DNA from 3 places in the Mesorhizobium sp. MC2-1-1 genome. Region 1 is predicted to be linked to each of the others. Evidence: predicted binding sites of a transcription regulator. Region 1 holds the regulator's gene; each other region holds the start of a gene.

Region 1 (7,337 bases):
CAAGCCAACGACCTCAGACAGGACTATGTGCGCGCCGTCGTGCGCGAGGACGCCGACACGCTGGTCGCGACCCCTTTCGGCATCCAGGACTCCTCGATGCTGCGCATGCTGGCCGACGCCAACGGGCTGATCGTGCGTGAGCCCTTCGCACCGGCCGCGCAGGCCGGCGACGAATGCAACGTTCTGATGCTGCGCTGAAGCCGATCCTCATTCATCGACGAGCGTACGGGTCAGGGGATGAGCGGGATCGACAAGACCGTCGACGACACTGAAATGATGCCGATCCGGCTCGACCACCGAAGCTGTGGCGGCACCAAGCCCGGTCCAGATATTGGCAAGCAACGCGCTCTGGCGCAGGAATTCCGAACGCTCGCCGCCGCCGGCCCAACAGGTGATGCGGATTCCATTCCGGGGCCGCAGCAATGCAGGGCTTTCGGCCGACGCTTCGTGCTCGTCGATATTGAGGGTCTCGTTCAGCGCGGTGAGCATCAGAGGCCGAAGGTCGTGCAGGCCTGAAATCGAAATGACCTGGCGTATGCGCCGCGCCACGTCGGGCGAGAGCGGCGATGTCGCGGTCACCATCCGGCTGACGAGATGTCCGCCGGCCGAGTGCCCGGCCAGCATCAGCGGACCATCGACCATGGCTGCCGCCCTCTCGATCGCGACCGAGGCTTCGCCGACGATGCCGCTGATCCTGATCTTCGGGCATAGCGTGTAGGAGGGCATTGCGACGGCAAAGCCTCGGCCGACCGCGCCTCCGGCCAGATGCGACCAGGACTCTCGGCCCGACCCCATCCAATAGCCGCCGTGGATGAACACGACGAGCCCCTTTGGCGTCGCTGGCGGTAGAAACAGATCGAGCTGGTTGCGCGGCGCTTCGCCATAGGCGATGTCGAGCCGCGCCCTGCCCTGGGTCAGCAACTCTTCGCGAAATGCCTGCGCCGGCTGGTCCCACGCCGCCGGCCAACGATCGCCGCCGGCGATGTTCGCGCCGTTGGCATAGGCGTCGTTCCAGTCGGCAATACGGTGTTCGAGCACAGGGCCCCTCCCGCGGTCAGGTCAACTTTGATTGGCTTCTCATGGCATCGCCGACCCAAGACTCAGGTGACGGTGGCCTTGACGGCGAAGCGCGCCTCTCGCCAGGCGCCGCTTCGCAGTATGTCGGCGAGCACCTCCACGGCGCGCCACACGTCGCTGTAGCCGACATAGAGTGGCGTGAAGCCGAAGCGCATGGTCGACGGCGCCCGAAAATCGCCGATCACGCCGCGTTCGATCAGGGCCTGCATGATCCGGTAGCCATGCGGGTGAATGAATGAAATCTGGCTGCCGCGTTTGGCGCCGTCGCGGGTACTTTCGAGAGTAAGATCGTAACCTCCGCATCTTGCCTCGACGAGTTCGATGAACAGATCGGCCAGCGCGGTGCTCTTCCTTCTCACCATCGCCAGGTCGACGCCGTTCCAGACGTCGAGCGCGCCCTTCAGCGTGCGCATCGACAGGACCGGCTGCGTGCCGCACAGGAACCGACGGATGCCGGTGTCCGGCGCATAGGCTTGCTCGAAGGCGAACGGCCGCGCGTGGCCCCACCACCCGCTGAGGGGCTGCTGCACATCGGCAAGATGCCGCTCGGCCGCATAGATGAACGCGGGTGAACCTGGCCCCCCGTTGAGATATTTATAGGTGCAGCCGACCGCGAAATCGGCGTTCGCCCTGTCAAGTTCAACCGGCATGGCCCCCGCGCTGTGACACAGATCCCATACGATCAGCGCACCGGCGTCATGCGCCTTGCGCGTGAGCGCCGCCATGTCGCGCAACTCGCCGGACTTGTAGTTGACGTGGTTGACCAGCACCACCGCGGTGCTTTCGTCGATCAGTTCCTCGATGGTTGGCGCGTGCACGCCGGCCAGGCGCAGGACGGTGTTCTTTCCGGTCGAGGCCACGCCTTCGGCCATATAGAGATCGGTCGGAAAACTGTCGCCCTCGGCAACGATCACGGTTCGGCCCGGCCGCATCGCCATCGCCGCATGCAGCACCTTGTAGATGTTGATCGACGTGGTGTCGCAGACCACGGTCTGGCCAGGCGCCGCGCCGATCAGCCGCCCGAGCTGGTCGCCCAGTTCGACCGGCATGTCGAACCATCCATCCTTGTTCCAGGCACGAATGAGGTCATGCGCCCACTCCTCGTTAGCTGCTTTGCGCAGTTCCTCGAATGCGGCGTGTGGAGCGGCTCCCAACGAATTCCCGTCGAGATAGATCACCCCTTCCGGCAGGACGAATTGATCGCGCAAGGCACGCAGCGGATCTGCTGCGTCCATAGCCTCGATCTCGGCGAGATCAGGAATTCCCCCCATTATGCTACCGCCTACATTTCGGAATGCCCGCCGCTCACGGCTGGCCAAGAGCGGTTGTCTCACCACCGTCGGCGTCCGGGCAAGAACCTTTCGTCCTGTGTTAGCTGGTCCATGGAGGGCGAGAACCGTGAACCGGCAAATCGCCGACGTTGGCATTTTGGGTTCGTTTCGTTCACGGTGCGGCATGCGCAATCGATGTATGCGCGATCGCACCCGGCACTTCCGTGATGCCGCCACCCGCTGTTCCCATTTAAGCAAGGCTGCAAATTCGAGCGGAATCAATGCCACTGCGCTACAGGTAGCGGCCAAGGCCCCTCGGATGCAACATTGTTTCGGCGGTCCTAACAAATTCACTAAACTTTAAACGGTTGCGGAACACAACTGGAACAGATAGTGTTTGTTCTGGGTTTGTTTTTCTGATTCTGGTTTCAGAACCCGTGGGGGCCGCCGATGCTGACGCGCAAACAACATGAACTCCTGATGTTCATCCATGAACGCCTGAAGGAGAGCGGGATTCCTCCATCCTTCGACGAGATGAAGGAGGCGCTCGACCTCGCCTCGAAGTCCGGCATCCACCGTCTGATCACGGCGCTGGAAGAGCGCGGTTTCATTCGCCGGCTGCCGAACCGGGCGCGCGCATTGGAGGTCTTGCGGCTTCCCGACTCGATCGCGCCTGGCTTGAATGCCGCTAAGAAGTTTTCGCCTAGCGTCATCCAGGGGGGCCAGGGCAATCTCGGTCGACAGGTCAAGCCGGCGACGCCGTCGCGCACGCCGACGCCCAGCAATGACGATGAATCCACTTCGGCCGTTTCCATCCCGGTTATGGGCCGCATCGCCGCCGGTGTGCCGATCGACGCCATCCAGCACCAGACGCATTCGATCACTGTGCCCCCGGACATGATCACCGGCGGCGAGCATTATGCGCTGGAGGTCAAGGGCGACTCGATGATCGAGGCCGGCATCTTCGACGGCGACACCGTTATCATCCGCAACGCCAACACGGCAAGCCCGGGCGAGATCGTGGTGGCGCTGGTCGACGACGAGGAAGCGACGCTCAAGCGCTTCCGCCGCAAGGGCGCCTCGATCGCGCTCGAGGCGGCCAACCCGGCCTATGAGACCCGGATATTCGGACCGGATCGGGTAAAGGTTCAGGGCAAGCTGGTCGGGCTGATCCGGCGTTACTGAGTGGGCGCCGGTTTGATGTTCGCTTTTTCCTGTCGCTTGTACGGAGGCAGCCCCCTCGCCTCGCGCGCGTATTTCCGCTGCTCGTGCCATGGCCGATACGGTTCTTGGACCGCGTAGCTGATGGCCGGCCGCGCGGTTGCCGATTGCGGATCGAAGAAGATGGCGGCGCTGCCGCCGCGCGCCAGTTGCCGTTTGGTGACGACGAGCACGCGCGGATCGCGGCATGGGTTGTAGGCCGTGGCGTCGTTGATGACGATGAGGTCCGCGAACCCGCAGGCCGACCGGGCGTTGTCTCGGGTCTCGGCGAGCGCCACGATCGCGCCGGAAGGATACCGGCCGATGCAGAGATCGCCGATACAGTAGAAGGGCGAGCCCGCCGGCAGGTCGACGGGGTCGGCGATGTCGAGCGCCCCGTTGGCGAATGTCTCCGGCGGCACGATTTGCTCGGCTTTCAGCGCCCGTTTCCAATTGTCGGTGGTGAACTCATTGGAGCGTTCGCGGTTGATGGCAAGCTCTCCGCCGCCGATCGGCATTGCCACCAGATGGGCATCCTCTGAAATGAGCACATCAGGCGTTCGGACATGCGGGATGGCCAGCAGCGCGGCGAGCGCGAACGGAACGGCGGCTAGCCTCAGCCAGGTGGTGGCCATGGTTGCGATGACGAGCGCGATGGTTGCTAGCAGCACGGACTGGATCGAGATAAGCCCGACGGCATCGACCGGCGAGCGCTCGGAAATCCATGCCGAGATGGCTATCATCGCGGTGAGCCCCTTGCCCATCACATAGAGAAAAGGACCGTCAAAGCCGAAGGGCATGGCCAGTGCGCTAAGCACGGCGAACGGCATGACGATCAGAGAGACGATCGGCATGACCGCCAGATTGGCCAGCAAGCTGAGCGGCGACACACGCTGGAAGTGCCAGATTGCGAACAGCAATGTCGCGCTGCCCGCGACAAGCGAGGTAATCGCGGCTCCACCCACTCCAACCGCCAGTTTTCGAGAGACGAAGCCGACAAACGAGCGCCTTGCCGGCGGCGTGGTCGTTTTGCCGGCGCGGTAGTCGGCAAAGCCGGCATAGGCGCCGACGAGCGCAGCAGTGGCGGCGAAAGACATCTGGAAGCTCGGGCCGACCACTTCATGCGGCGAGACGAGGATGACGGCGATGGCCGAGATCGCCAGGTTTCGCATCGTCAGCGCCGCGCGGTCGAAGAGCACGGCGACAAGCATGACCGCCAGCATGATGAAGCTTCGCTCGGCCGCCACCACGATACCGGAGATCACGAGGTAGCAGGCGATCGAGAGCAGCGCGATTGCAGCGGCATATTTCTTCACCGGCCGGCGCGACGAGAAATCGGGAAACAGCGCGAAGGCACCTCGCAACAGCACCATGATCGTGCCGGCGACCAGCGCCATGTGGAGACCGGAGATCGAGATGATGTGATAGATGCCGGTCCGCCGCATCGACTCGTTGATCGCCTCCGGAATCCCGGCGCGCACGCCGACTATCAGCGCCGCCGCGATCTCGCCTTCGGACCCGCCGATGGCGCTCCTTATGTGATCGGCTATGCCTTCGCGCGCGTTTTCTATGGCCGATGCAACGCGCGCGCCGAAGGGTGCCTCCGTCGATGCGGCCGGCGTCGGCGCAATCAGCTTTGGATCGCCCAGGAAAAAGCCGCTTGCGCCAATGCCGCTAAAATAGCTGTCGAAGGAATAGTCATAGCTTTCGGGCCGAACCGGGCCTGTTGGCGGCAGCAGCTTCACATAGCCGGTCAGTATCGACCCTGCCGTCATGTCGGGCGGAATCCTGCGCGCCGAGAGCCTGACGCGATCCGGTGCGTAGCGCAGCTTCGGATGCTCCGTGGAAATCAGATCGATGGTCAGCCGGACACGGCCGTTGGCCAATGTCTCGGCGACGATGAGGCGGCCGGTCAGCCGCGTCTGGATTTCTGACCCCAGCATCGGGGTTGCCATTCGCCAGGTTTCCACCTTGGCGGCCAGAAAGCCCAGGGCGCAGAAAAGCGCTGCCATGAAGGTCAGGTGCGTTCTCTGCCAGGAGCGCGAGACCGTCGCGCATACGGCCATCAGAGCCACCGCCGCCATCGGCCTGTAGAGGTCCGGCTCAGTGCTCAGCGAAAAGTAATAGATCACGCCGGCGGCAAGGAAGACCGGCACCAGCAGGAAGGCAACGCCACGATCGAGCTCGGTCGCGGCGGCGTCGACGATGCTTTGGCGCATCGCGGAGAACGACGCCCGGCCAAGTTGTCTGCGGAGTCCTCCGAGTGCCTCGGCCGAAGGCGAAACTGGCCGCCACGCACCGTCGCCGGACGACGGAAGCTCCGCCGGCGGATGGGGTTCCGGAACCGGCAACGGCGCCGCTTCGGCCGATATGGCGCGAGCGAACATCAGGCGCTCGCTGACGCCTGCTGTCGTTTCCCCGCCCTCTTCCGCGCCCCGGCCACGTCCAGCCATCGGGTCTGCCCCTTGCGCCCCAGACGCCCTATGCTACATGAACGCCGGTCGCGTGGAAGTCAGCGCGAAACATGCATTTCTTCAGTGCTTCTTCGAGAGTTCCATGTCCGACAAGGTCGTCACCCGTTTTGCCCCCTCGCCCACAGGCTACCTGCATATCGGCGGGGCCCGCACCGCGCTGTTCAATTGGCTCTACGCCAGGCACACAGGCGGCCAAATGCTGCTGCGCATCGAAGACACCGACCGCGAACGCTCCACGGAGGCGGCCACGGCGGCCATTCTCGACGGACTGACCTGGCTCGGCCTCTCCTGGGACGGCGAGGCCGTTTCGCAGTTCCAGCGCGCGCCGCGCCATCGGGAGGTGGCTGAGGAGCTCGTGCGAATGGGCAAGGCCTATTACGCCTATGAGACGCCGGCAGAGCTCGAGGCGATGCGCGAGGCGGCTCGCGCCAAGGGCCTGCCGCCTCGCTACAACGGCCAGTGGCGCGACCGCGATGCGTCCGAGGCGCCTGCAGGCGTCAAGGGCGCCATCCGCATCAAGGCGCCGACCGAGGGCGTGACGGTCGTGCATGATCGCGTGCAGGGCGAGGTTCGCTTCCCGAACAAGGATCTCGACGACTTTATCATCCTTCGTTCCGACGGCGTCCCGACCTACATGCATGCCGTCGTCGTCGACGACCATGACATGGGCGTCACCCATATCATCCGCGGCGACGATCACCTGACCAACGCCGCGCGCCAGACGGTGATCTACAATGCCATGGGCTGGTCGGTGCCGTCGATGTCGCACATCCCGCTGATCCACGGCGCCGACGGCGCCAAGCTGTCGAAGCGGCACGGCGCGCTGGGCGTCGAGGCCTATCGCGCCATGGGTTATCTGCCGGAAGCTCTGCTCAACTATCTGGCCAGGCTCGGCTGGAGCCATGGCGACGACGAGGTGATGTCGATCAAGGACATGATCGCCTGGTTCGACATCGGCGACGTCAACAAGGGCGCGGCCCGCTTCGACTTCGCCAAGCTCGAGGCGCTGAACGGCGTCCATATGCGCAAGATGGACGATCATGCGTTGTTCGACATCTTCGTCGCCACCTTGCCCTATCTCGAAGGCGGGCCCGCGTTTGCGGCAAAGCTCGACGACAAGCGCAAGGCGCAACTGCTTGCCGCCATGCCCGGTCTCAAGGAGCGGGCAAAGACTTTGGTAGAGTTGGTCGATGGCGCGGCTTTCCTGTTCGCCGAGCGACCGTTACCGCTGGACGAGAAGGCGGCGAGCTTGCTCAATGCCGAGGCGCGCGCGATTTTGCGCGGCGCGCATGGCGCATTGTCTTCTGTCCAGGGC
Region 2 (7,337 bases), 2.8 Mb from region 1:
GCTTGGCGTGGTAGAGCGCCGTTTCGGCCTTGTTGACGAGGATCTCGGTGGTCTCGTCGCCGGAATAGAAGAGCGAGCAGCCGACCGAGGCCGAAAGCCTGGCGGTGCGTTCGCCGACATCATAGGGCGCCGACAATATCTCGATCAGCATGCGCGACTTCTCGGCCGCCTGCTCCTCCGAGAACACCATGGGATAGAGATAGGCGAACTCGTCGGCGCCGATGCGGCAGACGGTGGAATAGCCATCCATCGAGGCGCGCAGCCGCATCGCCACCTGGATCAGGATGTCATCGCCGGCCTTGTGGCCGAACAGGTCGTTGATCGGCTTGAAGCCGTCGAGGTCGAGGATGCCGACGGTGAAGGGCGCGGGATCGTCGGCGCGGTCGCTGATCAGGCGATCGACCTTATCGAAGAAGCGACGATGGTTGCCGAGCCCGGTCAACGAATCGGTCAAGGCCAGATCCGTGTTTTCCCTGCCTGGCTGACCCGGGCCAAACGTCGTTTGCATTATGCCTCTGTTCTGATTTCGGTACTTGCGGCCAGACTGGCAGCAAAGCGTTTAGGAAAAGTATCGGAAGATCGTTTTTCCGTCGTCCAGAAATTGCTTGCACCACCGGCGGCGGTTCAGCTTTGGGACAAGGAACGGCGGCCCGCTCCCAAATATTCGTTCATGCGTAATTGCTAATGTAACATCCAATATTCTTCCGAAGCTTCGTTTCCAGTTGTGCGATCGCAAGCGGCAAACCGCTTTCAGCTTGCTTTTTCGCCGGCTTGCCTGACACGATAAAGCTCGATCGGGCCGCCCTTCCCGCCGACCGGTTCGAGCCAGTCCGGCACGCTGCCGCGCAGCAGGCCGGCAAGAAAGCCCTGCGGCGCCTTTTGGGTCAGGATCTGGCTCTCGACATTGCCGGGACAGACGGCGACGAGGCCGATATGATGCGCCTCGACGATCCGCCTCGCGTCATCGGCCGAGCCGAGAAAGGCGTCCAACGCCAGGAGATTGCCAGCGACGTTGCGGTGATAGGGACCGGCGAAGACGCGGTGGCCGCTGTAAGCGAGGACCGGCGCTCCGAGATTGGAGATCGTCAGCACGGTGGCGCCAGTCATGCCGGCGAGCGGAGCGAAGGTGGCCTTCTTCTGGCAATTCCTGTCCGAGGCGCCGTCATCGAGGGCAGCCCGGCTTTTGTCGAACGCCACCGAGGCCGCGGCGGCGACGCCGGTCCATACCGGGTTGATCGAGACCAGCCAGACAGCCGCAAGGCGCAGCGCCACGCCAAGCGAAGAGTTGGTTCCAGCCCGCGCCCGCCACCTCGCGATCCAGGCCGACAGCGGGATGACCGCGAAGGCGATCGAGAAGGTGGTGCCGCGCACCTGCCAGGCCCCGACCACGAAGGCGACGGCAAGCAATGCGGCGACCAGGATGTCCTGCCGCCGCCAGCCGCCTCGGCGCAAGCGCTGCGCCATCAGGACGATCGCGACCAGCGGCGTCGCGTAACGCGCCGCCACGCGCGCCGGCTCGTGCACAAGCAGCGTGAACAGCGACTGGGCCTCGTCGATATGGTCGAGCCACAGTTCCTTGAGGCGCGGATCGAGGTTGGCGTAGGGGGCGGCGAGGCATTGCGGGAACAGCATCGCGACGACCATGCCAAGGATGATGCCCAGCGCAGCAAGCGACGCCAGCCTGCGCCGCCAGCTGCCGGCGGAGGGTTCGACGGAGGCGATTGCCGCCAGCCCCACGCCGGCGATCGCCGCGACGGCGAATTGCACGACCGAGAAGGCGTCGCACTGCGCCGCGCCCCACGCGGATGGCGGGATGGTCGCGACGAAGACAAGCGCCGAGACGCCTGCGAAGCCGAGGCCGAAATCCCGGGCGACCGCGCGCTGGCCGGCCGCATCGGCGACGAACAGCAGCGCCACGCAAACGCCGATGGCGGCGACATAAGGCACGGTTTCCATGCCGACGGCTAGCGTCAGCGCGGCGCAGAGACCAGACAGCAGCGCGGCCCAGCGCCGAGCGGGCGCCTCGAGCAGCAAAGCGAGGCTCGCCATGGTGAGCATCAGCTGGACGTTGTGGTGGTCGAGCGCGCCGGGATCGTAGATGCCGACGAAATAATAGCCGGCGCCGCCGATCAGGATAGCAGGCAGCACCGCGCCGCCTCCGCCGAAGGCGCGCGCGGCGCGGCCGGTGAAGAAAAGCGTCGACCAAAGCAGCAGCGCGGGCCACAGCACCTGCGCCACGTCCTCGGCGTGCGGCCTGCTGCCGGTGAGCACAGACGCGGCAAGGATGATGGCGGCGATCGGCGCGTCGACCAGCCTCGACCAGTGCATGACGAAGCCGCCCTCCAGCCCCATGCGATACTGGTGCAGGTCGAACCAGCCCTGGCCGGCAAGAAGGTCGCGGACCTCGATAAGGCGCAGCAGGTTGTCGTTGTCGCCGCCCGCATTGGTCAGTTGGCCAAAGCCTGCACACGCATCGACGGCCAGCGCGAGCAGGGTCGCAAGCAGCGCCAGCGCGAGGTCGGACTTCCAGGTGGCGGCGCCATTCTCGGCTGTGACCATTGCCGTGGCCTTAAAAGGGAGAGGATCGGCTTAAACCTAGCCTTAACGGCTTCAATAAATAGTAAAGCGGCTCGATGGGGCCGGCATGGGACGGCCGGAGGCTGGGTGTCGGGCGCCGGAGATCGACATGCCGCATGCAGTCCGCCACGAGCCGGTCATCGCCGTGCTCCTGCCTTGTTACAACGAGGAGCTCACGATCGGTGAGGTCGTGCGGCGCTTCCGAGAGGCGCTGCCTTCGGCCGAGATCTATGTCTACGACAACAATTCCAAGGATCTCACGGCGCTGAAAGCCCGCGCGGCCGGCGCAATCGTCGTGCGCGAGCCGCGCCAGGGCAAGGGCAATGTGGTGCGGCGCATGTTCGCCGACATCGATGCGGACATCTATGTGATGGCCGACGGCGACGGCACTTACGCGCCGGAAGATGCCCCCCAACTGATCAACGTATTGCGGACCGAGCGCTCCGACATGGTGGTGGGCACCAGGCGCGGCGTCACCGACGATGCCGGCCGCAACGGCCACGCCCTCGGCAACCGCATCTTCAACCGGCTCTACAAGGGTCTGTTCGGCTCCGATTTCACCGATATCTTCTCCGGTTACCGGGTCTTTTCCCGCCGCTTCGTCAAGAGCTTCCCGGCCGTGTCCGGCGGCTTCGAGATCGAGACGGAGATGTCGGTGCATGCTTCGCAGCTCAAACTGCCGGTGAGCGAGATGGCGCTCGATTACGGCCGCCGGCCGGAGGGCTCGTCGTCGAAACTGTCGACCTTCCGTGACGGCGCCAGGATTCTATGGATGTTCGCCATGCTGGTGAAGGAGACGCAACCGCTGCGCTTCTTCGGCACCTTCGCTCTGTTCTTCCTGGCGGCAAGCATCGGCCTGATGATCCCGGTGCTGGTCGAATTCGCCGAGACGGGGCTGGTGCCGCGCATGCCGACCTGGGTGCTGTCGATCGGCATGCTGCTTCTGTCGATGCTCGCCATGATGAGCGGGCTCATCCTCGATTCGGTGTCGCGCGGGCGGGCCGAGCAGAAGCGGATCTTCTACCTGTCGATTTCCTCCGGCCGCGCCGAGCGCCCGGCATCCGGGCAGGCCTTGCCGAAGAGCGAGCCGGGCAAGGCCCCACGGGCGGCATAGGGGCGGCATGGTGGGCCGCCTTTTCCGCTTCGCCCTTGCCGGCGGCATCGGCTTTCTCGCCGACGCGGCGGCGCTCTGGCTGCTGCTTTCCACCACGCCGCTCGGCCCGCTCTTAGCGCGCGTTCTGTCGATCGGCTTCGCCCTAGGCGTCACCTGGCAGATCAACCGCCATCTGACTTTCACGCCATCGAGCCGGGGCATCGCGCGGGAAGGCGCGCGCTATGGCGGCGTCGGCATCGCCACCAGCATCGTCAATTACCTGGTCTATTGCGCCATGCTGTTCGCGCTGCCAGGGCTGCCCCCGCTGGCGGCGCTCGCCATCGCCTCGATCGTCGCCATGACCCTGTCCTTCCTCGGATATTCGCGCCTGGTCTTCGACCGGTAGAGCTCCTGCACCAAGCAAGCAAGATTGGCAGACGCCATCGAGTTCCGTATATCGACGGCAGCCAGGATCGCCGGAGACCGAAATGCCGCTCAACATCGCCGTCCAGATGGACCATGTCTCCACCGTGTCGATTTCGGGCGACACGAGCTTCGCGCTGTCGCTGGAAGCGCAGCGACGCGGCCACAAGCTCTTCCACTACACGCCCGACCGGCTGTCCATGCGCGACGGCAAGGTGTTCGCGCGCATCGAGGAAATGCAGGTGCGCGACGAGAAGGGCAACCACTATTCGCTGGGCGACAAGGTGCGCACCGACCTCTCGGAGATGGACGTCATCCTGCTGCGGCAGGACCCGCCCTTCGACATGAACTACATCACCACCACGCACATTCTGGAGCGCCTCCATCCGAAGACGCTTGTGGTCAACGACCCGGCATGGGTGCGCAACAGCCCGGAAAAGATCTTCGTCACCGAATTCCCGGACCTGATGCCGGAGACGCTGATCACCAAGGACCCCCAGGAAGTCGCCGCCTTCCGCAAGGAGTTCGGCGACATCATCGTCAAGCCGCTCTACGGCAATGGCGGCGCAGGCATCTTCCATCTGCACGAGGCCGACCGCAACCTCGCCTCGCTGCTCGAGATGTTCGGCCAGCTGTTCCGCGAGCCCTATATCGTGCAGCGCTACCTGAAGGACGTGCGCAAGGGCGACAAGCGCATCATCCTGATCGACGGCGAGCCGGTGGGCGCGATCAACCGCGTGCCGGCCGAGCACGATTCGCGCTCCAACATGCATGTCGGCGGCCGCGCCGAGAAAACCGAGCTGACGGAGCGCGAGCGCGAAATCTGCGCGCGCATCGGGCCTTCCCTGAGAGAACGCGGCTTCATCCTTGTCGGCATCGACGTGATCGGCGACTACATGACCGAGATCAACGTCACCTCGCCGACCGGCGTGCGCGAGGTCAAACGTTTCGGCGGCGCCGATATCGCCAGCCTGTTCTGGGACTGCGTGGAGGGAAAGCGGCGTTAGGTCGGGACCACGTTTCGAGAACTCGCGGCCGCGTCGCTTGTTCCTGTAATGTTCTTGCCTCGGCCAGGAATCTATGGTTGTGTGGACCGATCTCGCTCGCGGCCCGATCGCAAGACCGCGAGCTGGCCGGTATACGGGGGGCTTGAGACAGATGGTGGCGCGGGTTCGCACCGTCGCTTTCCAGGGCATCGAGGCCGTGCCGGTCGATGTCCAGGTGATGGTAGCACCGGGCAAGGTCGGCATGCAGATCGTCGGGCTGCCGGACAAGGCGGTGGCCGAGAGCCGCGAGCGGGTACAGGCGGCGCTGCATGCATCGGGCCTGTCGATGCCATCGAAGAAGGTGACGGTGAACCTCGCGCCGGCCGATCTTCCCAAGGAAGGCAGCCATTACGACCTGCCGATCGCGCTCGGCCTGATGGCGGCCCTCGGTGCCATTCCGGGCGACATGCTCAATGGCTATGTCGTGCTCGGTGAACTGTCGCTCGACGGCACCATCGCGGCGGTGGCCGGCGCGCTGCCGGCGGCGATCGGCGCCAATGCCGAAGGCAAGGGCCTGATCTGCCCCTTCGCCTGCGGACCGGAGGCAGCCTGGGCCGGCAAGGATTTCGACATTCTCGCGCCGCGCAGCCTGATCGCCGTCGCCAACCATTTCCGCGGCACGCAGGTGCTGTCGCGGCCCGAGGCCGGCATCCAGCTCGCGGCGCGAGACCTGCCGGACCTCGCCGACATCAAGGGCCAGGAAAGCGCCAAGCGGGCGCTGGAGGTGGCGGCGGCCGGCGGGCACAACCTGCTGATGGTCGGACCTCCGGGTTCGGGCAAATCGATGCTGGCACAGCGCCTGCCGTCGATCCTGCCGCCACTGGCGCCCAAGGAACTGCTGGAAGTGTCGATGATCGCCTCCGTTGCCGGCGAGCTCGGCGAAGGCAAGCTGACGGACCGGCGGCCGTTCCGCGCCCCGCATCACTCGGCCTCGATGGCGGCGATGGTGGGCGGCGGGCTGCGCGCTCGTCCGGGCGAGGTGTCGCTCGCCCATCATGGCGTGCTGTTCCTCGACGAGCTGCCGGAGTTCACGCCGCAGACGCTGGATGCGCTGCGCCAACCGCTGGAAACCGGCGACTGCATGATCGCGCGCGCCAACCACCGCGTCACCTATCCGGCGCGCATCCAGCTGGTGGCGGCGATGAATCCGTGCCGCTGCGGCATGTCGGGCGAGCCGGGCTTTCGCTGCCTGCGCGGCGATCGCTGCCGCACCGAATACCAGGCGCGCATCTCCGGCCCGCTGCTCGACCGCATCGACCTTCGGATCGAGGTGCCGGCGGTTTCGGCGAGCGACCTCATCCGGCCGGACAAGGCGGAGACCAGTTCGGCGGTGGCGCAGCGCGTGGCGCGGGCGCGCACTATCCAGCGCGAGCGGCTGGAAAGGTTGGGTGCCGCCGCCACCACCAACGCGCATTGTCCGCCTTCGATCATCGAGGAGATCGCCAGGCCCGACGCCGCCGGGCTGACATTGCTCAAGGATGCCAGCGAGAAGCTTGCCTTCTCGGCGCGGGCCTATCATCGCGTGCTGAAAGTGGCGCGCACGCTGGCCGACCTCGACGCCAGCGAGACCGTCGGCCGCATCCATCTCGCCGAGGCGATCTCCTATCGGATGAGCGCGGAGCGGATGGCGCAGGCGGCCTAGACAGCAACTCGGGGAGCGGGAACCGCCTCTATCCCGCCCGGTCCCTCGCCTTCAGTTCCAGCCGGCGCGCATGCAGCACGGGTTCGGTATAGCCGTTGGGCTGGACACGGCCCTTGAACACCAGGTCGCAGGCGGCCTGGAAGGCGATGGACGCGTCGAAGTCCGGCGCCATCGGCCGGTAGAGCGGATCGCCTTCGTTCTGGCGGTCGACCACCGCCGCCATCCGCTTCATGGTTTCCATCACCTGATCGGGCGTGCAGACCTCGTGGCGCAGCCAGTTGGCGATGTGCTGCGAGGAGATGCGCAAAGTGGCGCGGTCCTCCATCAGGCCGACGTCGTGGATGTCCGGCACCTTGGAGCAGCCGACGCCCTGGTCGATCCAGCGCACCACATAACCCAGGATGCCTTGCGCGTTGTTGTCGAGCTCGGCCTGGATGTCGGCCGCGCTCCAGTTCGGCCGCACCGCGACCGGGACCGACAGGATGTCGTCGAGCTTGGCCTTCGGCCGGCTCTTCAGCGCCGCCTGCACGGCATGCACGTCGACCTTGTGATAATG
Region 3 (7,337 bases), 1.2 Mb from region 1:
GTGAATCCAGGTCGGGCCGGCCGACGGCATCAACGTCATGCCGCTGAGCCGAGCCACCCGCTGCACCGCCGCGCTCCATGGCACCGCGTTGCAGTCACCTGCCATGATCGCGGTTTCGCCGAGGGCGGCCAGCGGCTCCGCCAGTTCGCCGATCTGCCAGTACTGCTCCTTCGGCCACGGCCAGCTCAGATGGATCGCGGCGACGTCGACAGGAACACCGTTGAAGTCTAGCGTGGCGGTCGCCATCGCCCCGCGCGGCTCGCAACGCGGCGCGGTGCCGGCCGCGAAAGGACGGCGCGAGAGCAGCGCCACGCCGAATATGCCGTTGGGATAGTCGCAAAGGATGCGGTAGGGGTAGGCGCTCGCAATATAGCCGAGCTCTTTCGCCCACATGCCGGACACTTCATCGAGTGTGATCACGTCCGGATTGGTGCGGCCGATCAGCGACAGCACCTTCTTCGGCGTCGGGTTGTTGAAGCGCAGGTTCATCTGCAGCAGGCTGTAGACAATCCGGTCGGTTGGCTTTGCGACCGCCTGCTGCTCAGACAATCTGGGCAGCGCGCTTGTCGTCGTGGCGAAGCAGGCGATGGCGAAGACCAGTGCCGCGACCGCCTGCGCCCGGTAGGAACCGGCAAGCAGTGCCAGCGCGAGCAAGGCCGTCAGCAGGCTCAGATGCATGCGGAAATGCGAGAAGGAATCGAAGGCCGGGTTTAGCGCGCCGAAGAACCCGGCCAGCAGCGCGACCGAGCATGCCGTCATCGCCAGGAATGTCAGCTGAGCCATCATGCTCAAGCGCGCACCGCCCGTTGTCATTTATTCCGACTGCTCCAGGCTTTCATGCGGACCGCTTATCGGCCGAATTGCGGCCCAAGCAAGACGACCGATTGCCTCGTCAATGGCTGGCCGGCACGCGCCTACTGGAACGCAGTCTCGGAAAAGCTCCTGAGCTTGCGCGAATGCAGCCGCTCCATCGGCATCTCGGCCAGCTTCTCCATCGCCCTGATGCCAATGGTGAGATGCTGCGCGACTTGCCGCTTGTAGAACTCGGTCGCCATGCCCGGCAGCTTCAGTTCGCCATGCAGCGGCTTGTCGGAGACGCACAGCAGCGTTCCGTAGGGTACGCGGAAACGGAAGCCATTGGCGGCGATGGTGGCCGATTCCATATCGAGCGCGATGGCGCGCGACTGCGACAGGCGCTGCACCGGTCCGCGCTGGTCTCGCAGTTCCCAGTTGCGGTTGTCGATCGTGGCGACGGTGCCGGTGCGCATGATGCGCTTGAGGTCGTAGCCGGAAAGGCCGGTGACTTCGGCGACCGCCTCCTGCAGCGCCACCTGAATTTCGGCCAGCGGCGGGATCGGGACCCAGACCGGCAGATCGTCGTCCAGCACATGGTCTTCGCGCACATAGGCATGCGCCAGAACATAGTCGCCAAGCGCCTGGGTGTTACGCAGGCCCGCGCAATGGCCGAGCATCACCCAGGCATGCGGCCGGAGCACAGCGATATGGTCGGTAATGGTCTTGGCGTTGGAAGGGCCGACGCCGATATTGACCATGGTGATGCCGCCATGGCCGGGCTTCTTCAGGTGATAGGCCGGCATTTGCGGCAAGCGCTGCGGCGGCGTGCCTTCGCTCGGCGCGTTTGCCCCGGCTTTGGTGACGACATTGCCGGGCTCGACGAATTCGCTGTAGCCGCCACCGCCCTTGTCCATCAGGTCGCGGGCCCGCGCCACGAACTCGTCGATGTAGAACTGATAGTTGGTGAACAGCACGAAATTCTGGAAATGCTGCGGGCTGGTCGCCGTGTAATGCGTCATACGGTGCAGCGAATAGTCGATGCGCTGCGCGGTAAACGGTGCCAGCGGCCTTGGCTCGCCCAGCGCCACCTCGAAAGTGCCGTTCGCGATCTGGTCGTCGGTGCCGTCGAGGTCCGGCACATCGAACAGGTCGCGGATCGGCCGCCTGATACGCTCCGCGGCCGATCCGTCGACATAGGTGCCTTCAAGGAAGGCGAAATGCAGCGGGATCGGGGTCGTCGATTCCGATACCGTCACCGTCACGCCGTGGTTGCGCATGATGAGGCGAAGCTGCTCGATCAGATAGCTCTCGAACAGTTGCGGCTGGGTGACGGTGGTGGCGAAATGTCCGGGCGTCGGCATATGGCCATAGGCCTGGCGCGAGTCGACCTGGCTGAACGAGGTCGTGGTGACGCCGATCTGCGGATAAAACGCTCGGTAGCGCTTGCTCTCGTCGGCGCCGGCGGCAAGTGCCGCGAAGGAATCGCGCAGGAATTTGGTGTTGCGGTCGTAGAGCGCCTGCAGCGCCGCTACGGCCTTCTTGGCGTCATGGAAGCTCTGCGCGCCGAAGGGCTCCGGCATGACGACCGATTCGATGGCTTGGGGATAGATTCGCTTTTCCATGGCTCAATATAGAGACTCAGGAGAGCGCTTGGGAGGGGGAGGCAGGCTCGAAGCGAGCGCGCGCCGTCGTTTTTCCGGCGCCGTGTTATCCGCGCTGCAGGCTGATCAGCAGCACGAAGCCGACGCTGGTGTTCCTTTGCGGCGGCGCCTCGATCCTGTGGCCCGTATCGGCGCGCATCATCGGCATGGCCAGCACCGGGACGGCGAGGAGCGTCAGGATGAGCATCGCCCGCGGCAGCAGTCTAACGATCTTCGTTGCGTTATCGGCGATGCGGCTCATTGTGGTGCCCCGTTGTAAGTCTGTTCGATTCTCAAGTTTGTCGTTTCGGCGCCTGAATTGGTTCACGAAGCCGGAAACGTGGCCACCGGCCGCTCCCACGAGCGGGTGGGATGGCCGGCCTCCGCCACCAGGATGGCGAAGAGCATGCCGAACAGGCTCATCAGCAGGCAGACGATGGTGAAGCGGCGGGCAAGCATTTCTTTCTCCTTCAATGCGGGAGAAAATGCCGGAATGCCTCTGAACCGGTCCTGAGACCGGTATTCATCCGCGGTTCAAAATGATTGACGAGGTCTTGAACAGGCGACAAGGGCCGGGCTGCGGAGCGCTGAGGCTCCAAACGAAGACGGGGCCGCGCGGGCCCCGTTTTTCATTTGATCGTCTGGGAGATCAGAGCTTATGCCAGGTCTGGCTCTTGCAGATCAGGCCGCCGAACACGCAGCCGCTCATCTTGAGCGAGGTGCCGGAAATCGTCGCTTTGCCGGAATAGGTCTTGTCGGTTTCCGGGTCGGTTATGGTGCCAGTGTATTTGTTGTCGCCGGCCGCCTTGAAGGAGCCGATGGTCTTGCCTGCATACTTGCCGGACTTCAGCGTGATCGAGAACGAACCGCTGCCGGCGATCGCCGCCGTCGAGCCGGCCTGCGTCTTCCAATCGCCCTCGATCGGGTCGGCCCACGCGGCGCCCGCCATGATCATGGTGGCCGCCAGGGCCAGACTCGTCACTCGAAACATCTTGTCCTCCTCCCAGTCGGGTTGCTGCGGGCTCCGGTCCGCCACTCGCCCTTTACGCAAAGGTAAAGCTAATCCAGCTCCCACCGAAAAAAAAGCGGTGCCGCCACGGAAGGTTGCAAGGATTTTAGCGCTCGCGATTGCCCGGAATAAACGAAACACGAAAAGCGCTTCGGTTTCCGTGGTTAGCGAAGTCTTGATTCCGCTCCAGGCAATTCTCATCGAATTTTACGCAAAACCGCGCAAATGCTGGATTCCCATGCTTAACGGTTTTTCGCGTTTACCTCTTGTTTTAGCTTTGTTTTCCTCAAATTAAGCAAGCCATTTAACGACGGATTCAAGGCCAGCCGTCATCCTCGGAAGCATCGAAAGAGCGGCCCGCCCAAGGGAAAAGGAGGCAGCTCTCGGGAGCCAGACAGGGGATTTGAAATGGCACGTTTTGAAATGCTTGAAGACGGCTTCGGCGCCATGGGGGCAACCGCCCAGGCCGACATTCTTTTCGAACTGGGCATGATGTATGCGACGGGCCGCGATTGCGAGACCGACGTCGTTGCCGCCCACAAATGGTTCAACATCGCCGCGATCAAAGGGTCGGTCCGCGCCGCGGAGCTGCGCTCGGAACTCTCGGCCACGATGTCGAAGGTCGACATCGCCAAGGCGCTGCGCGAAGCGCGCGAATGGATGACGATGCACTGATCCTGAGGGATCGGTCCGAAGGGTTCAGGGGACAAGGCCGCGACAAGACGGCCGTTGGACAAGACCAAGAACGCGGCAGGCCAACAAGCCAGAGCCGCGCGCCAGATACAGGGAAGCGAGCGGGTTTCGGGCGCGGGGGCCTCTGGAGAGCTCGACTGCAAAAGCCGCGACCGACCGAAACAAGGTCGGCGCGGCTTCTTGCTTTACGTTTGGTAATCGGCCGTGTGGCCCAAGAAATCCCCGCCTGAATGAACCAAAACCCTCCGACTTGTCCTCTCGACAGTTCCAGCGAAGGGTGAAATTGTCCCGGCTCTCTGGAACAAGCGCGGCCAGGTCGCCGCGCGCAAGTGGAGGAGTACTTATAGTCATGAAAAAATTAGGTATTTTGAGCGCGGCCGCATTTGGCCTGACGATGAGCGCCACGGTTGCCTTCGCCGACGACATCACCATTTCGGTGGTCGGTCCGATGACCGGTCAACTCGCCACCATCGGTGACCAATTCAAACAGGGCGCGCAGGCCGCCGCCGATGCCATCAACGCGGCCGGCGGAATCAACGGCTCTAAGATCAAGCTCGACATCGAGGACGACCAGTGCGACCCGAAGCAGGCGGTCTCCGTGGCCAACCGCATCGTTGCCAATGGCGTCAAGTTCGTCGACGGCCATGCCTGCTCGGGCTCGAGCATTCCCGCGTCGGCCGTCTATGCCGAAGCCGGCACGCTGATGATGAGCCCGGCCTCGTCGAATCCGGTGCTGACCGACGCCGCCGCCAAGGCCGGCTGGCCGACGATCATGCGCCTCTACACGCGTGACGACGCGCAGGGCGCCTTCATCGGTCCGTGGATCGCCAAGAAGTATGCCGGCAAGAACATCGTCATCCTGCACGACAAGAGCGCTTACGGCCAAGGCGTTGCCGACGCCGTCAAGGCGACCATGAATGCCGGCGGCCTCAAGGAGGTCGACTATGAAGGCATCAATGCCGGCGAGAAGGACTACTCGGCCCTCGTCACCAAGCTGAAGGAACTCAAGGCCGACGTCGTGTATTTTGGCGGCTATCACCCCGAGGCCGGCCTGATCCTGCGTCAGGCGGCAGAACAGAACGTCAAGTTCCAGCTGATCATGCCGGACTCGATCGCCTCTCCGGAATTCTGGCAGGTCGCCGGCCCGGCTGGTGAAGGCACCCTGTTCGTGTTCCCGTCCGATCCTCAGGCCAAGCCCGAGGCGAAGGACGCGGTCGCCAAGATCAAGGCCGGCGGCTTCACGCCTGAAGGCTTCACGCTCTTCTCCTATGCCGTGATCCAGGCTGTCGCCGAAGGCGTCAAGCGCGCCGGCACGGACGATCCGGCCAAGGTTGCGGAAGCGCTCAAGGACGGCAAGCCGATCAGCACCGTCGTCGGCGACGTCATCTTCGACGAGAAGGGCGACCTGAAGAACGCCAGCTACGACATCAACCAGTGGCACGACGGCAAATACGCGCCGATCCAGCCGTAAATCGGTTACGCAATCGAGGAAATGGCCGGGCTCGTCCCGGCCATTTTCGTTTAATGCATGTCGCCCAAAAGTGACCTCGGTTTTGGGAAAACGACATGCATAAAAACAAAGAGCTAAAGCGCGTCGCATCAATCCGGTTCAACGCGACGCGCTTTAGCCCTGGCCGTCCTCGGCGAACCGCACCAGCACCGTGCCGTCGCTCACCTGCGCCCCTTCGGCCGCGATCTCGGCGATCGCGCCATCATGTGGGGCGGCGATCGTGTGCTCCATCTTCATCGCTTCGAGAATCAAGAGCGGCTGGCCCTTGATCACGGCATCGCCCGGCTTGGCGCGCACCAGCTTGACCAGCCCCGGCATCGGCGCGCGCAGGCTTCCCGATGCGGCCCCCACCTCGTCGGCCTTGGCAAGCGGATCGGGAACCGTGAACGTATAGCCCGCCGCGCCTTCGAAGACCGTGACGTGGCCGGGCCAGCGGGCGGCATGCGGCATGGTCCGCAGATCATGCGTGTTCACCGCGTCATGCGGCGCCTCCAGCGCCACCTGGAAGCGGCCGTCCGGCCGGGCTGAGACCCTGGCCAGTATGGTCTCCTCGCGATAGTGCAGCCTGATGCGGCGCGCGAGCGCATGGAAATGCGCATAGCCCGAAAGCGCCGACCATGGATCGGCGGCCGCACTTGGCGCGCCGGCGCCCGCTGCGGCCAGCGCCGCCGCGGCGATCGTCTCGTCGCTCGGCGCGGGAATGGCGGTCAGCGTCTCCCGATGCCTGCCGATCAGGCCGGTATCGACATCGCCCGCCGCGAAATCGGCATCGGCCGCGAGCGCCGTGAGGAACGCGGTGTTGACGGTCGAGCCCGCCACTTCCGTCCGCGCCAGCGCTTCGCGCAGCGCGCCGAGCGCGCTGGCCCTGTCCTTGCCGTGCACAACCAGCTTGGCGATCATTGGATCGTAGAAGGGCGAGATCGCATCGCCGGCGCGCACGCCGGTCTCGATGCGCATCGCTGCACCCTCCGGGGCTGCGTCGGGGAATTTGAGATGATGCAGTGTGCCCGTCGCCGGCAGGAACCCCTTCGTGGCGTCCTCGGCATAGAGGCGCGCCTCGAACGCATGGCCGTCAAGCGCGATCTCGCCTTGCGTTTTCGGCAGTTGCTCGCCGGAAGCCACGCGCAATTGCCATTCGACAAGATCGACGCCGGTGACCATCTCGGTGACGGGATGTTCGACCTGGAGCCTCGTGTTCATCTCCATGAACCAGAAGCGGTCGGCTTTCAGGCCCTGGGAGGCGTCGACGATGAATTCGATTGTTCCTGCGCCCGAATAGCTGATGGCTTTGGCGGCCTTAACCGCGGCTTCCGTCATCGCCTTGCGCAGCGCCGGTGTCATGCCGGGGGCGGGGGCTTCCTCGATCACCTTCTGGTGGCGGCGCTGGGCCGAGCAGTCGCGTTCGTAAAGATGCACGACATTGCCAAAATTGTCGCCGAACACCTGGACTTCGATATGGCGCGGCTTGTCGACATATTTTTCCACCAGCACGCGGTCGTCGCCGAACGCGGCCTTGGCCTCGCGCCGCGCTCCGGAAAGCGCTTCCGAGAAATCATCGGGGTGGTCGACGCGCCGCATGCCCTTGCCGCCACCGCCGGCGCGCGCCTTGATCAGAACCGGATAGCCGATCTCGCGCGCCTTGGAGGCAAGCAGCACGATTTCCTGCGCCTCGCCGTGATAGCCGGGCACC

The links. Region 1 encodes LexA, which represses DNA repair genes until DNA is damaged. Its sites were predicted from a motif close to TGTTCNNNNTGTGTTCNG; they were not measured.
Region 2: ACR64R_RS22605 (YifB family Mg chelatase-like AAA ATPase) is a predicted target of LexA. The motif match lies at 5,139-5,156, and genes of this name have one in related genera.
Region 3: ACR64R_RS02855 (sel1 repeat family protein) is a predicted target of LexA. The motif match lies at 3,712-3,729, and genes of this name have one in related genera.

The regions. Positions count from the first base shown of each region.
Region 1 covers NZ_CP195205.1:1,771,154-1,778,490, forward strand. The annotation lists gene ACR64R_RS08960 (molybdopterin molybdotransferase MoeA) at 1-198, shown strand, start outside; gene ACR64R_RS08965 (alpha/beta hydrolase) at 208-1,038, opposite strand; gene kynU (kynureninase) at 1,101-2,348, opposite strand; gene lexA (transcriptional repressor LexA) at 2,799-3,533, shown strand; gene ACR64R_RS08980 (ComEC/Rec2 family competence protein) at 3,527-5,767, opposite strand; gene gltX (glutamate--tRNA ligase) at 6,105-7,337, shown strand, end outside.
Region 2 covers NZ_CP195205.1:4,551,795-4,559,131, reverse strand. The annotation lists gene ACR64R_RS22635 (putative bifunctional diguanylate cyclase/phosphodiesterase) at 1-508, opposite strand, end outside; gene ACR64R_RS22630 (hypothetical protein) at 422-685, shown strand; gene ACR64R_RS22625 (GtrA family protein) at 751-2,559, opposite strand; gene ACR64R_RS22620 (glycosyltransferase) at 2,687-3,691, shown strand; gene ACR64R_RS22615 (GtrA family protein) at 3,699-4,076, shown strand; gene gshB (glutathione synthase) at 4,159-5,100, shown strand; gene ACR64R_RS22605 (YifB family Mg chelatase-like AAA ATPase) at 5,252-6,781, shown strand; gene ACR64R_RS22600 (malate synthase G) at 6,810-7,337, opposite strand, start outside.
Region 3 covers NZ_CP195205.1:612,042-619,378, forward strand. The annotation lists gene ACR64R_RS02830 (endonuclease/exonuclease/phosphatase family protein) at 1-786, opposite strand, end outside; gene ACR64R_RS02835 (AMP nucleosidase) at 915-2,375, opposite strand; gene ACR64R_RS02840 (hypothetical protein) at 2,503-2,697, opposite strand; gene ACR64R_RS02845 (hypothetical protein) at 2,760-2,894, opposite strand; gene ACR64R_RS02850 (DUF2147 domain-containing protein) at 3,085-3,426, opposite strand; gene ACR64R_RS02855 (sel1 repeat family protein) at 3,853-4,119, shown strand; gene ACR64R_RS02860 (ABC transporter substrate-binding protein) at 4,487-5,608, shown strand; gene ACR64R_RS02865 (ATP-binding protein) at 5,762-7,337, opposite strand, start outside.